3 regions of the Streptomyces alboniger genome follow, and region 1 is predicted to be linked to each of the others. Evidence: riboswitches for the same ligand, from Rfam matches in the RefSeq annotation. Region 1 holds a riboswitch; each other region holds the start of a gene.
What was found. A riboswitch is a leader RNA that binds a small molecule or an ion and turns the genes downstream of it on or off. The one in region 1 is predicted to bind cyclic di-AMP.
Positions count from the first base shown of each region.

Region 2: it holds a riboswitch for cyclic di-AMP, as region 1 does, so the genes downstream of both, CP975_RS32330 (transglycosylase SLT domain-containing protein) here and CP975_RS16650 (M23 family metallopeptidase) in region 1, are expected to answer to the same signal.
Region 3: it holds a riboswitch for cyclic di-AMP, as region 1 does, so the genes downstream of both, CP975_RS26905 (M23 family metallopeptidase) here and CP975_RS16650 (M23 family metallopeptidase) in region 1, are expected to answer to the same signal.

Region 1 covers NZ_CP023695.1:3,763,726-3,771,288, forward strand. The annotation lists gene trmB (tRNA (guanosine(46)-N7)-methyltransferase TrmB) at 125-973, shown strand; gene CP975_RS16640 (PrsW family intramembrane metalloprotease) at 1,017-2,390, shown strand; gene CP975_RS16645 (aldo/keto reductase) at 2,397-3,341, opposite strand; gene CP975_RS16650 (M23 family metallopeptidase) at 3,408-4,484, opposite strand; cyclic di-AMP (ydaO/yuaA leader) riboswitch at 4,496-4,643, opposite strand; gene CP975_RS16655 (PP2C family protein-serine/threonine phosphatase) at 4,818-5,966, opposite strand; tRNA gene CP975_RS16660 (tRNA-Met) at 6,143-6,216, opposite strand; gene CP975_RS16665 (MFS transporter) at 6,309-7,563, opposite strand, start outside.
Region 2 covers NZ_CP023695.1:7,400,885-7,408,447, forward strand. The annotation lists gene hppD (4-hydroxyphenylpyruvate dioxygenase) at 1-470, shown strand, start outside; partial or broken gene CP975_RS32310 (pectate lyase) at 555-1,210, opposite strand; partial or broken gene CP975_RS32315 (hypothetical protein) at 1,289-2,148, opposite strand; gene CP975_RS32320 (SigE family RNA polymerase sigma factor) at 2,145-2,711, opposite strand; partial or broken gene CP975_RS32325 (MBL fold metallo-hydrolase) at 3,107-3,732, shown strand; gene CP975_RS32330 (transglycosylase SLT domain-containing protein) at 3,792-4,529, opposite strand; cyclic di-AMP (ydaO/yuaA leader) riboswitch at 4,533-4,692, opposite strand; gene CP975_RS32335 (RidA family protein) at 5,099-5,494, opposite strand; gene CP975_RS32340 (hypothetical protein) at 5,733-6,359, shown strand; gene CP975_RS32345 (hypothetical protein) at 6,470-6,712, shown strand; gene CP975_RS32350 (S1 family peptidase) at 6,786-7,563, opposite strand, start outside.
Region 3 covers NZ_CP023695.1:6,023,483-6,031,045, reverse strand. The annotation lists gene CP975_RS26920 (bifunctional acetate--CoA ligase family protein/GNAT family N-acetyltransferase) at 1-659, opposite strand, end outside; gene CP975_RS26915 (HPr family phosphocarrier protein) at 793-1,074, shown strand; gene CP975_RS26910 (GntR family transcriptional regulator) at 1,276-1,983, opposite strand; gene CP975_RS26905 (M23 family metallopeptidase) at 2,191-2,994, opposite strand; cyclic di-AMP (ydaO/yuaA leader) riboswitch at 3,008-3,169, opposite strand; gene CP975_RS26900 (M16 family metallopeptidase) at 3,365-4,750, opposite strand; gene CP975_RS26895 (M16 family metallopeptidase) at 4,747-6,099, opposite strand; gene CP975_RS26890 (DNA gyrase/topoisomerase IV subunit A) at 6,333-7,563, shown strand, end outside.

The DNA.
Region 1 (7,563 bases):
GATTCCCCGCGCCCCTTACGGGGCACGTCTACGTGCCCCGCGTCGGATCCCGGGGCACGTCCGCGCGCCCCCTACTAGGCACAAGCCCGCGTCCGCCCGTCCCGACCCGTAAAATCGCCGCACTGTGTCTGACTCATCCCATACCCCCGAAGCCCCTCGGTCCGGTGGCCGTGCGCAGGCCGCGCCCCGTTTTCCCGGAGGGCCCTCCCCCGATCCCGCCGGGTCGCACCACGAGCGGCGCATCCGCAGTTTTCAGCCGCGTCGCAGCCGGGTGACCGCCAGCCAGGGTGATGCCCTGCGGCGGCTCTGGCCCACGTGGGGGCTGGACATCGACGGGCTGCGGAAGCTGGACCTCGCCGAGCTGTTCGCGGACGAGACCGGGCCGCGCCCCGACCTCCCCGTCGTCCTGGAGATCGGCTTCGGCATGGGCGAGGCCACCGCGCAGATGGCCGCCGCCGACCCCGGCACCGGCATCCTCGCCGTCGACGTGCACACCCCCGGCCAGGGCAACCTCCTCGGACTCGCCGAGCGCGGCGGCCTGACGAACGTCCGCGTGGCCAACGGCGACGCGATCATCCTGCTCCGCGAGATGCTCCCGCCCGAGTCCCTCGACGGACTCCGCGTCTACTTCCCCGACCCCTGGCCCAAGGCCCGCCACCACAAGCGCCGCCTGATCCAGCCGGAGTTCCTGACGCTGGCCGCGCCCTCGCTCAAGCCCGGTGCGCTGCTGCACTGCGCGACGGACTGGGAGCCGTACGCCGAGCAGATGCTGGAGGTGCTCACCGCGCACCCCGACTTCGAGAACACCCAGCCCGACGGCGGGTACGCCCCGCGCCCCGGCTTCCGCCCCTTCACCCGCTTCGAGGGCCAGGGCCTGGACAAGGGCCACACCGTCCACGACCTGCTCTTCCGCCGCGTCGACACCCTTCACGAACCGGCCCGCGAGGACGCCGGAACAAGCCCCCGGATCTGACACCCCGTCGCGGCCACCCGTATCCCTCGTTAGGGTCAACGACGTGGCCACCAGTCCTCCGTATCCGATACCCCCCGAGGCCCCCGCCCCGGGGGAGCTGCGCCGCGCCCACTGGTGGCAGCGGCGCGCGATACGGGCGGCCGGGCTCGTCACGCTGCTCGCCCTCTCCGGCCTGGTGATCCTCGCCCTGGTGAGGGAGCAGACCGGCACCGAGGGCTTCCTCGTCGGGCTCGGCCTCGCCACGGTTCCTGTACCGCTGCTCGTCGCCGCGTTCCGCTGGCTGGACCGGGTGGCGCCGGGACCCTGGCGGAACCTCCTCTTCTCCTTCGCGTGGGGTGCCTGCGCGGCCGCGCTCATCGCGATCGTCGCGAACAGTTTCGCGATCCGCTGGATAGCCACCGCCACCGCCGATCCCCACAGCGCCGACACCCTCGGCGCCACGGTCATCGCCCCGATCGTCGAGGAATCGGCCAAAGCGGCGGCGATACTCCTCGTCTTCCTCTTCCGCAGACGGGACTTCACCGGCCTCGTCGACGGCGTGGTGATCGCCGGGGTGACCGCGACCGGCTTCGCGTTCACCGAGAACATCCTCTACCTCGGCAACGCCTTCGTCACCGACCAGCTCAGCCGCGACAGCGGCCTCGCCTCCGTGACGGCCGCGACGTTCTTCGTACGCGTGGTCATGTCACCCTTCGCGCACCCGCTGTTCACGGTCCTGACCGGCATCGGCTTCGGCCTCGCCGCGTTCGCCGCCGAGCGCCATCACCTGCGCCGCGTGCTGCTCCCGCTCACCGGGCTGCTGCTCGCGATGGGCATGCACGCGCTGTGGAACGGCTCCGCGGTCTTCGGGCAGTACGGCTTCTTCACCGTGTACGCGCTGATCATGCTGCCCTCCTTCGGCCTGCTGACCTGGCTGGCGATCTGGACCCGGCAGCGCGAACTGCGCCTGATCCGCGCGGAGCTGCCCGCGTACACGGCGGCGGGCTGGCTCACCCCGCCCGAGCCGTTCGCGCTCGGCTCGATGCGCGCCCGCGCGCTGGCCCGTGACTACGCCTCGTACACCTGGGGGAAGGCCGCGGCCCGCACGGTCGTGGAGTACGAGATGTACGCGACGTCGCTCGCGTTCCTGCGCCACCGGGGCCGGCGCGGCAGGGCGGGACCCGACTTCGTCGTACGCGAACGGGAACTGCTCGAAAAGCTCTGGGAGCGCCGCGAACCGGCCCGCCCCGCCCTGGCCTACGCGGCCCGCGCGACGGCCCCGGTCATGCTCCCCATGCCCATGCCCATGCCCATGCCCATGCCGTACGCCGGGTACGGGTACGGGTACGGGCACACGTACGGGTACCCGGGTCACCCCCAGGCCCCGTACGCGGGGGCTCCGTACGTCCAAGCCCCGTACAACCCCTACCGCTCGTAGCCGCCGCTAGGCCGAAGCCGCCGTGAGCGCCGCGGTCTCCGTCTCCGTCAGTTCCACGTCCGCCACCGCCAGCAGGGCCGGCAGCTGCTCGACCGTGCGTGCGGATGCGATCGGTGCCGCCACGGTGGGCTGTGCCGCCAGCCAGGCGAGCGCCACGGTCGCGACCTGGACGCCGCGCTCCGCCGCGATCGTGTCGAGCGCGGCGAGGACACGGTCGCCCCGCTCGCTGCCCACGTACTCCTCGACCCGTCCGCTGCGCGCGCTCTCGACCCGCGCGCCGGGGCGGTACTTGCCGGTGAGGAAGCCGGACGCGAGCGCGTAGTAGGGGACGGCCGCGAGGCCGGAGCGGGAGGCGACCGCCTGGAGCGGACCCTCGTAGGTGTCGCGGGAGACGAGGTTGTAGTGCGGCTGGAGCGCGACATAGCGCGCGAGGCCCTCGCGGTCGGAGAGGTCGAGGGACTCCTGGAGCCGCTCGGGGCTGATGTTGGAGGCGGCGATCGCGCGCACCTTGCCGGCCCTGACCAGCTCGTCGAGCGCCCCGATGATCTCCTCCACCGGGACCGACGGGTCGTCGTAGTGGGTGTAGTAGAGGTCGATGTAGTCGGTGCCCAGGCGGCGCAGGGACGCGTCGACGGCCCTCTTGACGGTGTCGGCGGCGAGCCCCTGGTACTCGGGGTGGGCGCCGGCCTTCGTCGCGATGACGACATCGGAGCGGTTGCCGCGCTCGGCCAGCCACTCGCCGATGACGGTCTCGGACTCGCCGCCCTTGTTGCCCTCCACCCAGTACGAGTAGGCGTCGGCGGTGTCGATGAAGTTGCCGCCCGCCGCGGTGTAGGCGTCGAGGACGGCGAAGGACGCGGTCCGGTCGGCGGTCCAGCCGAAGACGTTGCCGCCGAGGGCGAGCGGGAAGACTTCGAGGTCGGATGCGCCGAGGGTACGAAGAGGAGTCATGCATTCCTCAACGTCCTTGCCGGAAACCGAATTCCGGAGGCCTGCCCAAAGAAGCGTCAAGTCCGCTCAGGGGTTGAGGCCCTTGCTCCGCAGCCAGGCCAGCGGGTCGATGGCGGCGCCGCCGGAGGTGCGGACTTCCAGGTGGAGGTGGGGCCCGGTGACGTTGCCGGTCGCGCCGACGCGGCCGATGACGTCGCCCGTGCTGACCTTCTGCCCGACGCTCACGTTGAGGGAGGACTGGTGGCAGTACCAGACCTCGGTGCCGTCCGACAGCTCAAGGACCGTGCGGTAGCCGTACGCGCCCGCCCAGCCGGCTTCCTTGACGGTGCCGGTGTGCACGGCCTTGAGCGGGGTACCCGTCGGCGCGGCGAAGTCGAGACCGGTGTGCTGACCGGAGGACCACATCGAGCCCGAGTCACCGAAGTGCGAGGTCAGGGTGTACGAGGAGGTGGGGATGGCGTAGCTTCTCGCGAGCTTGGCGCGGCGCTCGGCCAGGGCCTTGGCCTTGCGGGCCTCCTCCTCCTTCTTCTTCTTCGCGGCGGCCTTGGCGTCGGCCTCGCGCTCGGCTTCCTTCTGCTGGGCGGCGGCCTCCTCGGCGGCCTTCTTGGCGGCGGCCTCCTCGGCCGCGGTCCGCACCGCGTCGTCCGCCTGGTCCTGCTGGCTCTCGGCCTGCTGCATGATCCGGGCGCGCAGGGCCTCGCCCGCGTCGGAGGTGCCCTGCCCCGCGTCGGCGGAGGTCATACCGGCGGTCGTGAGCGGGGCGCCGGCGGGGACGGCGTCGGAGCCCGCGGCGTCCGGAGCGTCGTCGGATATCAGGGAGCCCACGCCCGGAAGGGACTTGGCCTCCGGCAGCGAGTCCGTGACGGTGCCCAGGTCGGGCATCGATAGGGAGACGGGGGGCTTGCCGTCCTGCGCGGTGGCGATGCCGCCCGCGCCGACGGCGGCGATGACGCCGACGCCCAGCACGGTCGAGCTGCGGGCGAGGCCGCCGCCGCCCTTCTTGTGCACACGGTGCCTGCCGCGGACGGGACGGACGGACTCCTCAGTGGGATTCCATTCCTCCCAGGTCTCTGGGTCGTACCCACCGAACTCGTCGTCGTTCGGTACGTACACGGCTTGGGGGGCAGGCCGGTTGGACGCCACTGGGGCGCACTCCTTTCCTTCCTTCTCGCCTACCGGGTTAGCTGACGGGTTCGGAGCAGGAAGGTCTCCTACGAACATCTGGCACGGATGCACAGATGCCCGATTCACCCCAAGTTGGTGGTTCCCCGGCTCCCTTGCGGGATTAGGCGTGTGCGCACGGAGCCGCCTCTAGTGACGGCTGGGACGACCGCGCTGCGTTATCGAACGTTAATAGACAGTGGGTCCGTATTCCAAGCTGTTCCGGTTGATCGTTAACGCGGACCCCCGCCCACCCGCCACCGGAACTTCACATTCCCTTGACACGACGTCACTTGTTATGCAGAGGGGTGCACTTCAGTCACGGCCGGTGACCTCGGCGTCCCCGGCCGTCGGCCGCCGCACCGCGAGCAGCGCCATGTCGTCCGTCGCCGCGCCCCCGGTGTGCCGCCGCACCTCCTGCGCGAGCGCGGCGAGCAGCGCGTGCGGCCCCTCGCGGCCGGGGAAGATCCGCCCGCCGAGCCGGGTCGCGGGATCGTAGAACTCCCCCGCTGCGTCCCGCGCCTCCGAGAGGCCGTCCGTGTAGAAGAGCAGCATCGCGCCGGGCGGGAACTCCGACTCGTCCGCCCGGTCCGGCCAGAACCCCAGCTCACCCATGCCGAGCGGCAGCGCGGGCTCGCTCGCGGAGAGCACACACAGCCGCCCGTCGCCGCGCAGCAGCAGGGGCGCCGGGTGCCCTCGGTTGACCAGCCGTACGAGCCCTTCGCCGTGCCGGATCTCCGCGAGGACGGCGGTGGTGAACCCCTCGAAGGCGTCGAGCCCGTCCCGCCGGGTGCCCTCACGCGCGAGCGCCCGCTCCAGGCGCTCCGCCACGGCCTCCAGAGTGGCCTCCTGCTCGGCGGCCTCCCGGAACGCGCCGATGACGACGGCGACGGCCGCCACCGCGCCCATGCCCTTCCCCCGTACGTCACCGACGACGAGCCGTACGCCGTGCGGGGTGTCCTGTACGGCGTACAGATCGCCGCCGATGAACGCGTCGGCCTGCGCGGCCTCGTACCGCGCCGCGATGTCGAGCCCGCCGATGCGGGGGTCCGGCTGCGGCAGGACGGCCCGCTGGGTGGCCTCGGCGATGGAGCGGGCGGTGGCGAGACGGTCGTTGCCGCGATGGATGACGCCGTTGATGACGATCGCGAGGGCGGCGACGGTCGCCACGGTGACCAGTTCGGTGACGGCCTCGACATGGCTGGTGTTGGTGTTGCCGTAGTGCAGCACCAGGACGGAGACGGAGGCCGTGATGCCCGTGAGGACGGTGTTGAGCAGCGAGTAGAAGGGAGCCGCGATCAGCGGGGCGGCCGTGAAGAGCGGGGCGGCGGTGAACTCGGCCGGGGTCGAGGCGTCGTACACGATGCCGACGGTCAGGAGCAGGAGGGGCAGGGCGCGGACGAAGGCCCGCTCGTGCGCGGTGGTTCCGCGGGTCCCACCGCCGGTTCCTCCACGCTGCCCCACCGCTTGTCTCCCGCCGAGTCCGCGCCCATCACCGCGCTGCACTCAGGCTTCCCGGAGCGGGGTGCGGGGGCGACCTGGTGTGGGCCGAGCGGGTTACGCACGTCCTGCCCCGGCACACGGAGCCGGAAAACACCCAGGGCCGGAAGCGATGAACGCTTCCGGCCCTGGGTCTTCAGTAGCGGGGACAGGATTTGAACCTGCGACCTCTGGGTTATGAGCCCAGCGAGCTACCGAGCTGCTCCACCCCGCGTCGGTAAACACAACTGTACGCCATCCGGAGGGGTGGTGCGAACCAATGCCCGAGGGCCCCGCTGAGCGGGGCCACCCGGGCCCGACGGGCGTCTAAGCCGCCGTGGTCAGCTCACCGCTGCGCGCCGCTTCGGTCTCGGTCTCCTCCGGGGTGGCCTCCTTGCGGTCCCTGATGAGGAGGACGGCGAGGGCGGCGGCGGCCAGGACGCCCGCGGCGCCGGCCCAGAAGCTGGCGGACATCGCCTCGGTGAAGGCCTCGCGGGCGGCCGTGGCGAGGGCGTTGTCGCCGGTGGACGCGGCGAGGGCGAGCGCGTCGGAGACGGAGTGGCTCGCGTCGGCGGGGGCGGAGTCGGGCATCGCGTCGGTGTAGGTGCGGGAGAGGACCGTGCCGAGGACGGCGACGCCGAGGGCCGCGCCGGCCTGCTGGACGGTGTCGTTGAGTGCGGAGCCGACCCCGGCGTGCTCGGCGGGCACCGCGCTCATCAGCGCGGCGGTCGCGGCCGGCATCGCCAGGCCGCCTCCGATGCCGATCAGGACCATGGCCGCGGCGAGCATCCAGAACTCGGCGTCCGAGGGCAGCGAGGCGAGCGCCCCGAACCCGGCGGCGATGACGGCCAGGCCGAGGGCGGTCATGGGCCGGTTGCCGATCTTGTTGCCGAGGGTGGCGCCGATGCCGTTGAAGAGCAGGGTGGCGACGGCCATCGGGGCGAAGGCGAGGCCGGTCTCGGCGGGCGTGTAGCCGAGTACGAACTGGAGGTACTGGGTCAGGACCAGCATCAGCCCGCCGTTGGCGAAGGTCAGCAGGACGAGGGAGAAGCTGGCGCCGCTGAAGACACGGTTGCGGAAGAGGCCGAGCGGGACCATCGGCGAGTCGCAGCGGACCTCCCAGATCCCGAAGGCGGCCAGGGCGAGGACGGCGACGCCGAGGGAGACCTGCGTACTCGTGTCGTCGAGCCCGGCCTTGGCGGACTCGATGATCGTCCACACCAGCGCGGTCATCCCGACCATCGAGAGGATCATGCCGAGCGGGTCGGCCTTGCGGGCGGGGCCCTTGGACTCCGGCATGAGGACGAGGGCGGCGACGATGGCGAGGAGGGCGATCGGGACGTTCATCAGGAAGACGGCACCCCACCAGAAGTGGGCGATCAGCACACCGCCGAGCACGGGCCCGCCGACCAGACCGACCACGGCCACCGCGCTCCAGGCACTGATCGCCTTGCGCCGCTCCTCGTCGTCGAAGACGGTGATGAGGATCGACAGCGTGCTCGGCATCACCAGGGCGCCCCCGATACCCATCAACACCCGCCCCGCTATGAGCTGTTCGGGATTCTGCGCGACGGTGGCCAGC
Region 2 (7,563 bases), 3.6 Mb from region 1:
TGCGCTCGAAGGTGGTCGCCGACAGGCTGCGCCGGGTCAGGTTCCCCGTCGTCGAACCCGCGCCGTCGGAGCGCGCCAGCCAGGTCGAGGAGTTCCTGCGCTTCCACAGCGGCCCGGGGGTGCAGCACGTGGCACTCGCCACCGGCGACATCCTGCGCGCCGTGGATGGCATGCGTGCGGCCGGAGTTCAGTTCCTGCCGGCCCCGGCCGCGTACTACGAGGACCCGGACCTGCTCGCCCGCATGGGCCCGATCAGCTCGCCGATCAGCGAGCTGCGTGAGCGCGGGGTCCTGGTCGACCAGGACGAGAACGGCCACCTCCTGCAAATCCTCACCAAGCCCGTGCAGGACCGGCCGACCGGCTTCTTCGAGCTGATCGAGCGGCACGGCTCGGAAGGTTTCGGGGTCGGCAATTTCGCCGCCCTCTTCCACGCCATCGAACGGGAGCAGGACCGACGCGGCAACCTCTGATGTGGCTGACGGTCCGGGAGGTGGCGGTGGGGGCGCCGCCGTGCGGTGACGACGGCGCCGACGTACGTCAGTCAGTCGTATGACTCAGTCGTACGTGATGTCCGATTCCGAGAAGCGGCACGTGGTGCCGTCGGGGCCACTGCCCAACTGGGTGGGCTCCTTTCCGGTGTTGTCGCCCTTGAAGCGCACGCAGGTCTTGATCTTCTTCTTGGCGTCGCCGTGGATCCGGATCCTCGACAGGGTCGCGGTGTCGGCGTAGTTCTGGTTGACGCCCACGATCGACTTGCCTGGCGCGGTCACGTCGATGTCGCTCAGCACGATCGTGCGCTTGTGCTGCGTCTTGCAGTTGCCGCACGAGCGGACCAGCTTGCCGAAGCCCTCGACCTGGAAGCCGCTCACGGTGAGCTTGCCGGCCCCGTTGAACTGAAGGACCTTGTCGTCGGCCTTCTTCACCCCGCCGCCGATCACGTTGTACGTCGCGGAAGCCAACGTGCCCTTGAACGTGGCGGCGTCCTCGCCGACGTCCAGCCACCACACGTTCTCCAGCGTGCAGCTGCCCTTGCGGTGGACGCCGTCGGCCAGCTCGAAGAGGGGGGACTGGCCCTCGTCAGGCCGCTGCCGCCCAGGGGCCCGGTGCCGTAGAACTTCTTCATCCCGCCGTCGTACTCACCGGAGACCGGGATGGTCTTCGGCACCGGCTTGCTGCCGGTGTCCGCGGACCAGGACGCGGCGGCCCTGGCGAGCCCATTCCTTGCGTGGGGAAGATCTTGCGCCATCTGGTCGCCACGGGTGGGGAAAAGGTTGCCGCCTGTTTGGGATCAGTCGTCGTGCCGGGCGAAGTCGCCCGACACGGTGAGCTGTTCGCTCCGCGTCCGGGCGGCGGCCGCGTAGCGGTCGCCCCGGGCGTCCCGGCCGCCGCGGGCGTGGTTGTACTGCGCGGCGAACATCCACTGGCCGACCGGGACCGTACGCCCCTGCTTGAGCACCCAGGTGTGGATGAGGTAGCCGTCCTTCTCGGTGATCGTCAGTGTGAAGTCGGACTCGGGCAGCGACCGCCAGGCGCCGGTGGAGGTGACCCCGCCGGTCTGGGCGATCCGCAACTCGACGGTCACCGCGGTCAGTTCCTGGCGTGTTTTGAGGGTGACGTTGCTCTGCGCCCAGAAGTCGTTGCTGTGCGGGCCCACGGAGCCGTCCGACCACAGTGGCCCGTCCTGCTCACCGGCGGCGGGCGCGCCGGTATCGGGCGTACGTGACGGGGAGCCGCTCGGCTCGCGGGGCGCTCGGGGGGCGCGAGAGGTGCCCGGCGTGGGGTCCGCGGGTGCCGGATCTACGGGCGCCGGGGCCATCGGTGAAGGCACCCGGCGCGGCGCGTCCGTCGACGGGGTGGGCGTGGTGGGGGTCGGCGTCACCGCGACCGTCTGCTTCAGGGGCTCGTCGTTCACCACGGAGGCCATGCCGTGGCCGCCGGCGGCGAGGGTCCCCGCGGCCGCCGCGGTGACGCCAACCGCGCGCACCCAGCCGAACCGGGGCGGACGGGCCGCTCGGGAGCTGGGCGAATCCTCCTGCGCCATGCCGCGTCCGAGTCGTGCCAGGATCGCGCGCGGTCGGGCCGGTGCGCCCCGGCCGCCTCGTGCAGCCGGGCGCGCAGCTCGTCGTGCACGTCCCGCCGCATGGTCATCGGTCCCTGCCTCCGGCAGTCCCGGTACGCGCCATCGCCGTGTGCACCTCACGCGCGGCGTCGTGCGTGCCGAGCCGCCGCTGTAGCTCGGCCATCCCCTTCGACGTCTGGCTCTTGACCGTACCGACCGACACGCCCAGGGCCAGCGCGGTGTCCTTCTCGGACAGGTCGAACGCATGGCGCAGCACGACACACGCCCGTTTCCGGAACGGCAGTCTGTGTAGCGCCCGTTGTACGTCGACCACCCCGGCCACGTCCGGATTCTCTGTCTTCTCCTCCCGCGGGGCCCAGAACAGCGCGACACGCCGCCGCTCGCGCACCGCGCCGCGTATCCGCGTCCGGGCCAGATTGACGACCACGCCCCGCGCGTACGCCGCCGGGTGTTCGCTCGCCCGCACCCGGTCCCAGCGGTGCCACAGCGCGAGCAGCGCATCCGCGGCCAGGTCGTCGGCGGCATCCGCCTCGCCGGTCAACAGGTGCGCGAGCCGGGCCAATGCGGCGTAGTGCCGCTCGAAGAACGCGTGGAACTCCGCGGAGGCGGTGTCGTCGACGACTGTGCCCACGGGCGATGTCTCCTCGCAGCGGCCTCGGGGCCCCGGAGCCGGGAGCGTGTGCGCGTCATGTCTATGACATATGAATGTCCGGATGAGATCCGCAAGAGTAGCAGTAAGCGACCGCTTGGTCTGCAACGTCGACGCGTGCGGTTCGGTTGCTGCCTGACACGTCCGATCGGCGCATGTGGTGGCTTCGCTGTACGGATCCGCCGGAGCCGGGCTAGCCCTCGCATTGTTCTCAAGCTGGGGCGCTCAGTCCGTCGCTGCGCGGCGGGCATACGCGCGGGCGGCGTCGGGGGAGGTCAGCAGGTCGGCGGCGTCGGCGGCGAACCGCCCCCTTTCCCGTCCCCCTCGTCCCCGTCCGCGTATTCGGTGGCCCGACCGCCCTCTTCGACTACGGCGGCCTGCGCTTTCTCACCGACCCCACGTTCGACGGCTCCGGCGACCACCAGGCCCCGGCCGTCGTGCTGACCAAGACGGCCGCGGCCGACGGCAGCCCCGCCGATCTCGGCCGAGTCGACGTGGTCCTGCTCTCGCACGACGAGCACGCCGACAATCTCGACACCTCGGCCGGGCCCCGCTCGCCGACATCCCGCTGACGCTCACCGCCCCCGGTGGCGGGGAGCGTCTCGGCGAGGCGGCCACGGGTCTCGCCGACTGGCAGTCGGTCGAACTCGAACGCCGGGACGGCGGGCCCGGCACGGTCACCGTGACCGGCGTACCCGCCATCCACGGCCCCGGCCCGCGCGAGGAGGTCGAACCGATCTGCGGCCCACCGGTGCGAAGCGCTCGGCGATGTCCTTGACCGCGTCGAGGGAGAGCGCCCCGCTTCTCCGACGTCTTCGACGGCCGGCTGATCGTCCTGGACAGCGCCCAGGCCGCCGAGGCCGCGAGGATCCTCGACGCCGGCCGCGTGGTCCCCGTCCACTACGACAGCTGGGCCCACTTCACCGAGGGCCGCGACGAGCTGGTCGCCGCCTTCGCCGCCGCCGGTCTCACCGACCGCGTCGACTTCGGCGTACGCGGCTGATCCCACGTACGCCGGGCCGTCGGCATCGCAGGGCGTTTCCTCGCCGCTCTCGCCGGGGCCTAGTACGGACCGTTCACGTTGTCGATCGAGCCGTAGCGGTCGGCCGCGTAGTTGCAGGCGGCCGTGATGTTGGCGACGGGGTCGTAGCTGTCCAGCGACGTGCCCGGCACGTGGTACGCGGCGAACGTGGGGGCGATGACCTGGAGGAGCCCCTTGGACGGGGTGCCGGCGACGGCGTTGGAGTCCCAGTTGTTGATGGCCAGCGGGTTGCCGGAGGACTCGCGCATGATGTTGCGGTGGATGCCCTCGTAGGAACCGGGTATGCCGTGCCGGCCCATGATGTCGAGCGACTCCCTGATCCAGCCGTCGAGGTTGTTGGCGTAGGTCTTCTTCGCCGGGGCTGCGGCCGGCGCGGCCGCACGCTCGGAGCGGTCCGCCCGCTCGGCGGACGCGGGGGAGGCGTCCGCCTTCTTCGCGGGCTCCGCCGGACCCTTCGCGCCGATAGTGAGCTTGAGGCCGGGGTGGATCAGCTTCGGGTCGCCGCCGAGGACGCCGCGGTTGTCCTCGTACAGCTTCTTCCAGCCACCGCTCACGGAGTGCTCCCGGGCGATCTTGGAGAGGGTGTCGCCCGCGACGACGACGTACGCGCTCGCGTCCGCGGCCGGCTTCGGGGCCGCGCCGGCGCTCGTCGCGCCCAGCACCGGCAGGACGAGGACGGCTCCACCCGTGCCCGCGGCGGCGATGCCGCGGTTGAGCGATCTGGACTTCGGACGGCGGTGCTTTCCCTTTGCGGGCATGAAAGAGTTCCTCTCCGTCGCCTGCGAGGTGAGCTGTCGGGTTTGGACGGGAGCTGTCCCGGCGCATTTGAACGCGCCTTCACCCCGAGCCGTTCCGGAAACCGGATCGGCGGCTTACCTGGGTCCCCCGCTCCTGCCGTGTGTGAGTGAGTGGAAGGGTTTCCGGACAGCGGCAGGATTCGGCGTTCCGCCCGGATTGACGGTGACATTAAGCGAGAAAGGCAGGGCGGAACAAGGCGGGAATTCACACAGGCGAATGCGGAGAGTCGTCCTTGGGAGTCAGAACTCCTCGCTCTTTCTGATCAAGAAAGTCAACTCGCTTTGCGGGGAACGGAAATGTGCGCGGGGTCTCTAACGATCACGGCTGTCGGCGTGACCCATTTCACTGAATGGGGCGGGGTGGAATTCGGGGTTATCGTGATTTCCGCTGCAAAGAAGGACATATCGCACCCCCTGTGCCCGTTGGCATGCCACTCCCCGGCGGGTGGCTGCGCCGGAAAAGCAGACTGCTCGTGCCGGTTGACCGGCACGAGCAGAGAATGCGGGGGAATCGCGCCGGTGACGTCACGTCATGCGACGGCTGTTCCTTCCAGTTCCACCAACTGACCGGGGACCGCCAGCCGCGTCACCCCGAGCATGGTGGTGGCCGGTGCCACCCCGGCAGCGCCCAATCGCGATGCCAGCACGCCGTAATGCGGGAACAGCAAATCGACGTCGGTGGTATAGACGTTGAGCCGGACGAGATGCGCGAGGGACATGCCGGCCTCGCTGAGCACCGTCTCCAGATTGTCGAGGCTCAGCGCCAACTGCCCGGCCATGTCGCCGTCGTGCTGAGGCTTGCGGTCGTCATTCATCGCGGTCTGCCCGGAGCAGTACAGGGTCCGCGTGTGTCCGGAAACCAGCTCACCCTGGTTGAACCCCATCTCCAGCGACGAAGGCACCGGGTTGACCGCCGTTCGTTCCACTGCCACAACAGCTCCATTCGATTCATGGGAAGGACGGGCGTCCATCGACGCGTAGGAGCCTCCCAACGAATCACGACACCCTTGGTCATGTATGCGATGGGGATCTGAGCCCCCACCAGCCCCTGCCGCCGCCCGCGCTGTTCGACCAGATCGAGCGGTATTCCAGCAGTGACTTGCGTTCGAGGCGCTCTGCCGATTGAGTCACCCTCCACACCGAGGAACACAGGATCAGGAACACATGAGCACTCAGCGCACCACGCGGTACCGCCGGCACATCGGCCTCGCGGTCCTCGCCACCCTCACCGCCGTCTCCCTCGCCGCGTGCGGAGGCGGCTCCGGCAAGAAGAGCCGGTCCGGCGGGGCCGGCGGGTCCTCGGAGTCGAGCGAGGCGCCGAAGAACCTCAAGCTCGGGCAGGCAGGGCCGGCACAGGAGATCACCAGATACGAGAAGACCGGCAAGTTCTCCCTCACGCCGACGAAGGTCACCCTCGGCAAGCCGGCGGACCTCGACGAGCTGAACGACAAGAAGAAGTACAAGGACCTGAAGGTCGCCTGGATCTACGTGAAGGCCGAGCACGTGGGCGGTTCCGCGGTGAAGGAGCCGATGGTGATGGGCAACGTGAGCGGCGAGACCTCCGCGGGCGAGCCCGCGACGCAGTTCCTCCTCATCGGCGACCTCTCCAGCCGTCCCTCCGACTGCCTCGGCAACGACGGCACGAAGAGCCTCGGCAGCGACGACATATGGAAGAAGGGCGAGACGCGCACCCTGTGCGAGCCGTACCTCATCCCCGCCGACACCACGCTGAAGGCGGTGACGTACTCGCAGGGGTACTACAAGGAGCCGATCAAGTGGGCCGTACGGTAGGAACCGGAGGTCCGTTCGGGTGGAGAGGGTGTGCTGTGCCGTTACGCGGCCCTGCTGCCGCGGCAGGTGACATAGCGACAGTATCTGCGTATTCCAGGAGGAATATACTCATGCGCGTTCGCTCGACCATCCTCGCCGCCGCTCTCACCGTGTCCGTCCTGGCCGTCGGCGCAGGCGCGGCCGTCGCCGACGACGACCACCACCGCTACAACCCGCGCCACGAGACGGGCTACGACCACGAAGGGTTCGCCGGTACGTACGACAACGTCGGCGGCCCGTGGGGCATCACCTGGTCCACGGCCGCGGGCTACGACCACGAGGGCTTCGGCCACAAGGCCGGCGGCCGGCACTGACGCATCCGCGGGCGGCGCGGTGGTGAGGAGGGATTCAGCCCTCCTCACCACCGCGCTTCGTGTGGGGCGTACTTCAGTCGCCCTCGTCGCCCATCGTGGCGCCGACGGCGGCCAGTGCGGTGGTCACGGGCTGGAAGAATGTCTCACCGCCCGCGGTGCAGTCGCCGCTGCCGCCCGACGTGAGCCCGATCGCGCTCCCGTCGCCGGTGAACAGCGCGCCCCCACTGTCTCCCGGTTCGGCACAGACGTCCGTCTGGATGAGTCCGGAGACGGTGCCTTCCGGGTAGTTCACCGTGGCGTTCAGCCCAGTGACCGCGCCGTCCCGGAGCCCGGTGGTGCTGCCCATGCGGAACACTTCCAGCCCGACCGCCGCGTCGGCGGCCCGCACGATCTGGGTGGGCTGACCGTTACCCGTGTCAACGGTGCTCGGGGCGTCCGTGGCCGGATCGTCGTACGTGACCAGCGCGAAGTCGCCGTCTCCCGGGAACGTCGCGGCCTGGACGGTACCGATGGGCGCGCCGTTCGGGTCCTCCGACCACTGCTGGGCGGCGACCCCGCAGTGCCCCGCGGTGAGGAACCCGGGGCTTCCGTCCCCGGCCGTCACATTGAAACCGAGCGAACAGCGCGCGCCACCCCCGAAGATGGCGTCGCCCCCCGCGGCGAACGGTTTGAACTCGCCTTTGGACTTCTGGATGCGGGCCATGCCCGCGCCGAGGGATTCGACGGTCCTCTCGAGCCTGTCCCACCGTTCGCCGGTGACAGTGCGGTCAGCGGTGACCAGGACCTGGTTGGTCCTGGGGTCTATGGACCACGAGGTTCCGCTCACGCTGGCCCGGCTCCTCAGCGTCTCG
Region 3 (7,563 bases), 2.3 Mb from region 1:
ACCGCGACCGAGCGCGGCGTCAGCAGCCGCTGCACGGAGCGCCCCTCGGCACGCTGCTCGCGGGCGCGCTGCACGGCGAGCGAGCGGTCGGTGGGCTCCAGGTCGAACTCCAGGCGTACGACGCCGTCCTCGAAGCTGCGCTTCTGCTGGTAGCCGGCGTCCGTGAACACCTTGATCATCTTGGTGTTGGCGGGCAGGACCTCGGCCACGAAGCGCCGGATGCCGCGCTCCCTGGCGACCGCCGCGATGTGTTCGAGGAGCGTGGAGGCCACGCCACGGCCCTGGTGGGCGTCCTGCACGAGGAAGGCGACCTCGGCCTCGTCGGCGGGCGCGCTGGCGGCCATGCCGCGCTCGTCGATGCGGTCGTAGCGGACGGTGGCGATGAACTCACCGCCCACCGTGGCCGCGAGCCCCACCCGGTCCACCTGGTCGTGGTGGGTGAAGCGGCGCACGTCCTTGGCGGACAGGCGGGGGTAGGGGGCGAAGAAGCGGTAGTACTTCGACTCGTCCGAGACCTGCTCGTAGAAGCTGACCAGGCGGTCCGCGTCCTCGGTGGTGATGGGCCTGATCCGGGCGGTGCCTCCGTCACGCAGCACCACATCGGCTTCCCAGTGGGAGGGGTAGTCGTGCCGATCCTGCTGATCCGACGGGGTCTGCATGGGGCCAGGGTACGGGTCGCGGGGCCGTCTGGACCGGGGCAGGCTGGGAGGGGCCGTCGGGCCGGCGGAGCACTCGCGACGGCATGAGACACTGGTCTAGACAAGTGTGAAACACCTGGAAGGGCAGCAACACATGGCTGAGCGCCGCGTCAACGTCGGCTGGGCCGAGGGCCTCCACGCCCGACCCGCCTCCATCTTCGTCCGCGCGGCCACGGCCGCCGGCGTCCCCGTGACGATCGCCAAGGCCGACGGCAACCCGGTCAACGCCGCCTCGATGCTCGCGGTGCTCGGCCTGGGCGCCCAGGGCGGCGAGGAGATCGTGCTCGCCTCCGACGCCGAGGGTGCGGACGCCGCCCTCGACCGTCTGGCGAAGCTGGTCGCGGAGGGCCTTGAGGAGCTCCCCGAGACGGTCTGAACCACGCAGTTCCCTTCGAAGGGCCCACCCTGGAATACGGGGTGGGCCCTTCGTCGATTTATGGGTGCCCTTCGTTTTCCCGAGAAAGGCAGCAGACTTATTCGGAAAGCACAAATAGCCGCCTCGGGCAGCACGAATAGCCGCTCCTAAATTCCCGCGGCGATGCTCTCCTCGGCACCTTCTTTGTATACGACATGTGCGTTAACTCGGGAAGCCCGCCGTGTTTACGTCATGTTGCATATCCCTCACGCGGCCACCCCGCGGTGCGTCACGCCCGCCCCGTGGTGAATGGCGCAATCGGTGCGCGGAGTTCGCCCGCTCCGCGTGGCTCGTGGTGAGCGCCCTGGCCCGGTCTGCGTCCCCGCGGGCCACCGCGTCGACGATCGCCGCGTGCTCGGCCCAGGACTCGACCGGCGCGGCCGGGGGCTCTACGACGTACATCCAGGCGATCTTGTGCCGGAGCTGGGTGAGCAGCGTGATGAGGCCGGGGCTGCCGGATGCCTGGGCGAGCGTCTCGTGGAACCAGCCGTCCAGCGAGCGCAGATCCTCCCCCTGGCCCTTTCGTGACCGCTGCTGGCCCAGCCGGACGAGGCCGCGCAGGACCTTGAGGTGCGCGTCGGTGCGGCGCTGGGCGGCGCGGGCCGCGGCGAGGGGTTCGAGCAGCGTGCGCAGCTCCAGGAGGTCGGCGGCCTCCTGCTCCGTGGGCTCGGCGACACAGGCGCCCGCGTGCCGCCGCGTGACGACGAAGCCCTCGGCCTCCAGGGTGCGCAGGGCCTCGCGCACAGGGACGCGCGAGACGCCGTACCGGCGCGCGAGAAGCTCCTCGGCGAGCCGACCGCCCCTTTCGTAGACACCGGAGACAATGTCGTCCCGGATGGCCGTGCATACCGAGTGCGCGGGAATGCGCATGACCGGACCTCCGCCTTAATCCCCGCGAAACGCGGTCGACCGACGCTCGTTCAGCGACTCTATTGCAGGGCATCGGATTTTCCGATGGCGGGCCGGAATCCATGGATATCTTTTGGCCAAAGGCGGACGGGCCGGGAAACGGGCGGTCCGGAAACGACGAAGGCCCCGGCTCGGGGGAGCCGGGGCCTTCGGTGAAGTGCGGGGCGGTCAGACGTTGACGCCGTGCGAGCGGAGGTACGCCACGGGGTCGATGTCCGAGCCGTAGTCGGCGCCGGTGCGGGCCTCGAAGTGGAGGTGCGGGCCACTGGAGTTGCCGGTGGAGCCCGAGAGGCCTATCTGCTGGCCCGGGGTGACCGTCTGGCCGACGGTGACGCTGAGGGACGACATGTGGCCGTACTGGGTGTACGTACCGTCGTTCATCTTGATCACGACGTTGTTGCCGTAGGCGCCGCCCCAGCCCGCCTCGACGACGGTGCCGCCGCCGACGGCGTGGACCGTGGTGCCGGACGCGGCGTGGAAGTCGACGCCCGTGTGGCTGCCGGAGGACCACATGGCGCCACCGGTCTGGTAGCCCGTGGAGACGTACGAGCCGGCGATCGGGGAGACGTAGGTGTTCAGGCGCTTGCGCTCGGCCTCCCGGGCGGCGCGCTCCTTGGCCTCGCGCTCCTTCTTGGCCTTCACCTTGGCCTCGGCCTCGGCCTTGCGCTTGTCCTCCGCGGCCTTCTTCTTGGCGGCCGCTTCGGCCAGCTTGGCGGCGGCCGCGTCGTCGGCGGCCTGCCGCTGGGCGGCGGCCTGCGCGTCGATCGTCTCGGCGAGTGAACCGCCGACGGATATCGCCTGGGTGAGTCCGGTGTGCTCGAGGGCCGCGTCGTCGGCGGCGGCGAGCGCGGGGGCGGCCATGCCGCCGATGACGCCGGTGGTGGTGAGCGCGGCGACACCCGCGACGTTCGCAGTGGTGCGGGTGAGGCGGCTGGGACGACGGTGCTTCCCGGTGGCACGGGTGAACGCCATGAAGCGGCTGATCCTTTCCTTCCTTCTCGCCTACCGGGTTAGCTGACGGGTTCGGAGCAGGAAGGTCTCCTACGAGCCCCTCGCCTGACGGCAAGGTGCCCGATTCACCCCAGGGGACATGTGGGTCCCCGGCTCCCCTGGCTCGCGCCGTACGGGGACTCGGCGATGACTGTCCGGTGCCGCGGGTGCGACGTACTGCGTGACGAACAGACGGACTGACGCTAAACGTGCCGTCTGTCAATCGACAAACAGAACGCGAGTTTTGTAGCGCACGCCACACGGCAGACAGGCAACCTCCATATGAATTCGGACATATGGGGACCCCGACGGCCGAAAAGGTCGCCGGGGCCCGATATGTCCTACCTGTCACTCAGCCCGTGACCACACTCACTTCGCCGATGCCGAGCGCCCTGACGGGCTCCTCGATCTGTGCGGCATCCCCGACGAGGACCGTCACCAGGTGGTCCTCCGGGAAGGCGCTCACGACGGCCGCGGTGGCCTCCACGGTGCCGGTCGCCGCCAACTGCCGGTAGAGCTGCGCCTGGAAGTCGTCCGGGAGGTTCTGCTCGACCTGGTCGGCGAGCGTGGCGGCCACGGAGGAGGCCATCTCGAACTTGAGCGGGGCAACGCCCACCAGGTTCTGCACCGCCACGTCGCGCTCGGCGTCGGTCAGGCCCTCCGCGGCGAGCGTGCGCAGGACCTTCCAGAGGTCGTCGAGCGCGGGACCCGTGGACTCGGTGTCCACCGATCCGCTGATGGCGAGCATCGCGGCGCCCGTGCCGTCCGGGGCGGAGCGCAGGACCTGGCTGAACGCCCGTACGCCGTAGGTGTATCCCTTCTCCTCGCGCAGGACGCGGTCCAGGCGGGAGGTGAGGGTGCCGCCCAGGCAGTACGTGCCGAGGACCTGGGCGGGCCAGATCCTGTCGTGCCGGTCCGGGCCGATGCGGCCGATGAGGAGCTGCGTCTGGACGGCTCCGGGGCGGTCCACGATGACGACGCGGCCCGTGTCGTCGGCGGTGATCGGCGGCATCGGGCGGGCCTCGGCGGTGCCGCCCGTCCAGGTGCCGACGGTGTCCGCGAGGACGGCGTCCAGGTCGGTGCCCGCGAGGTCGCCGACGACCACCAGGGCGGCCGTGGCGGGGCGGACGTGCTTCTCGTAGAAGGCGCGCACCGCGGCCGAGTCGATGGCGGTGACCGTCTCCTCGGTGCCCTGGCGGGGGCGGGAGATGCGCGAGGTCGCCGGGAACAGCTGCCTGGACAGCTCCTTGGCGGCGCGGCGCGCGGGATTGGCGGCCTCGTGCGGGATCTCGTCCAGGCGGTTCCGGACGAGGCGCTCGATCTCGCTGTCCGCGAAGGCGGGGGCGCGCAGGGCGTCGGAGAGCAGGCCGAGCGCCTTGGGGAGGCGGGAGACCGGGACTTCGAGGGAGACCCGGACGCCGGGGTGGTCGGCGTGCGCGTCCATCGTGGCGCCGCAGCGGTCGAGCTCGGCGGCGAACTCCTCCGCGGAGTGCTTGTCGGTGCCTTCGTTGAAGGCCCTCGCCATGATGGTGGCGACGCCGTCGAGGCCCTCCGGCTCGGCGTCCAAAGGCGCCTCGAGGTTGACCTCGACGGCGACGACCTGCTGGCCGGGGCGGTCGCAGCGCAGCACCGTGAGGCCGTTGGGCAGGGTGGAGCGCTCGGGGGCGGGGAAGGCCCACGGCTTGGCCTGGCCGGCCTGGGGCTGCGGGTGGAACTGCATCGTCGCGGCCTCGCTCACTTCGCCGCCTCCTCTTCCTCGTCGGTCTCGTCGGCGCCGTCGGTGGCCGTCACGGGCTCGTACACGAGGACCGCGCGGTTGTCGGGGCGCAGGCGGGCCTTGGCGACCTCCTGGACCTCCTCCGCGGTGACGTCCAGGACGCGCTGGACGGCGGTGAGGGCGAGCTGCGGGTCGCCGAACAGGACCGCGTACCGGCAGAGTTCGTCCGCGCGGCCCGCGACCGTGCCGAGCCGGTCGAGCCACTCGCGCTCCAGCTGTGCCTGGGCGCGCTCCATCTCCTCCGGAGTGGGACCCTCCGCGGCGAACCGGGCGAGTTCCTCGTCGACGGCGGCCTCGATGACCGGGACCTCGACATCGCCGGAGGTCTTCACGTCCAACCAGCCGAGCGAGGGCGCGCCGGCCAGGCGCAGCAGCCCGAACCCGGCCGCGACGGCGGTACGGTCGCGGCGCACGAGCCGGTTGTAGAGCCGGGAGGAGTCGCCGCTGCCGAGGACGGTCAGCGCCAGGTCGGCCGCGTCGCACGCGCGCGTGCCGTCCTCGGGGAGGCGGTAGGCGGCCATCAGGGCGCGCGCCGGGACCTCCTCCTCGACGACCTCGCGCAGCTCCTCGCCGATGCGCTCCGGGAGGGAGCCGTCCCGCGGGGGCTGTTTGCCGTCGTGGGAGGGGATCGACCCGAAGTACTTCTCGACCCAGGCGAGCGTCTGCTCCGGGTCGATGTCGCCGACGACCGACAGCACCGCGTTGTTGGGCGCGTAGTACGTGCGGAAGAACGCGCGGGCGTCCTCAAGGGTGGCCGCGTCCAGGTCGGCCATGGAGCCGATCGGTGTGTGGTGGTAGGGGTGGCCCTCCGGGTACGAGAGCGCGGTCAGCTTCTCGAAGGCGGTCCCGTACGGGACGTTGTCGTAGCGCTGGCGGCGCTCGTTCTTGACGACGTCGCGCTGGTTCTCCATGGACTCCTCGTCGAGCGCGGAGAGCAGCGAGCCCATCCGGTCGGCCTCGAGCCACAGGGCCAGCTCCAACTGGTGGGCGGGCATCGTCTCGAAGTAGTTGGTGCGCTCGAAGCTCGTCGTGCCGTTGAGCGAGCCGCCCGCGCCCTGGACCAACTCGAAGTGGCCGTTGCCGGGCACCTGCTTCGAGCCCTGGAACATCAGGTGCTCGAAAAGGTGAGCGAGGCCGGTTCGCCCCTTGACCTCGTGGCGGGAGCCGACGTCGTACCAGAGGCAGACCGCGGCGACCGGGGTCAGGTGGTCCTCGGAGAGCACCACGCGCAGGCCATTGGCCAGCCGGTGCTCGGTCGCTGTCAGGCCGCCGGAGCCGGCCTCGGCTGTGGCCGTGTGACCCATGGGCATGTACGTCCCTTCGATCGCTGGATCGTCGTGATCATCGCTGGGTTCAGAACAATTGCTGCCAGTCCTGCCACTGTATGCAAGCGTGCGGACACCTGACGAAGTTCCCGGTCCGCCCTCGGCGTAGTCAGGAGTGATGCCGCCGACGCACGGGTCGTGGTCGGCGTTGTCAGTGGGACAGTCCACAATGGTCGGCGTCAGATCCCGCACTTGTTGGTGAAGGAGCCGCAGCAGCGATGGCCCGCCGCAGCACGAAGACCCCGCCGCCCGACGACTCGTTCGAGGAGAAGATCCTCGACATCGACGTCGTCGACGAGATGCAGGGCTCCTTCCTCGAGTACGCGTATTCGGTCATCTACTCCCGGGCCCTGCCTGATGCCCGCGACGGCATGAAGCCGGTGCACCGCAGGATCGTCTACCAGATGAACGAGATGGGCCTGCGCCCCGACCGCGGCTATGTGAAGTGCGCCCGCGTCGTCGGCGAGGTCATGGGTAAGTTGCACCCCCACGGCGACGCGTCGATCTACGACGCGCTGGTGCGCATGGCCCAGCCCTTCTCGATGCGCCTCCCCCTGGTGGACGGCCACGGCAACTTCGGATCGCTCGGCAACGACGACCCGCCGGCCGCCATGCGGTACACCGAGTGCAAGATGGCCGACGCCACCTCCCTGATGACGGAGTCGATCGACGAGAACACCGTCGACTTCGAGCCGAACTACGACGGCCAGGAGATGGAGCCGTCCGCCCTCCCGGCGGCGTATCCGAACCTCCTGGTCAACGGCGCGTCGGGCATCGCGGTAGGCATGGCGACGAACATGCCGCCGCACAACCTCGGCGAGGTCATCGCCGCGGCCCGCCATCTCATCAAGCACCCGGGGGCCGACCTCGAGACGCTGATGAAGTTCGTCCCGGGCCCCGACCTGCCCACGGGCGGCAAGATCGTCGGCCTGACGGGCATCAAGGACGCGTACGAATCGGGCCGCGGCTCCTTCAAGATCCGCGCGACGGTGACCGTGGAGAACGTGACAGCGCGCCGCAAGGGCCTCATCGTCACGGAACTGCCCTTCTCCGTAGGCCCCGAGAAGGTCATCTCGAAGATCAAGGACCTGGTCGGCGCGAAGAAGCTCCAGGGCATCGCCGACGTCAAGGACCTCACCGACCGCTCCCACGGTCTGCGGCTGGTCATCGAGATCAAGAACGGCTTCGTCCCGGAGGCCGTCCTGGAGCAGCTGTACAAGCTGACGCCGATGGAGGAGTCCTTCGGCATCAACAACGTGGCGCTGGTGGACGGCCAGCCCCTCACCCTCGGCCTCAAGGAGCTGCTGGAGGTCTACCTCGACCACCGGTTCAACGTGGTGCGCCGCCGCAGCGAGTTCCGCCGCGGCAAGAAGCGCGACCGCCTGCACCTGGTCGAGGGGCTGCTGGTCGCCCTCCTGGACATCGACGAGGTCATCCGCCTCATCCGCT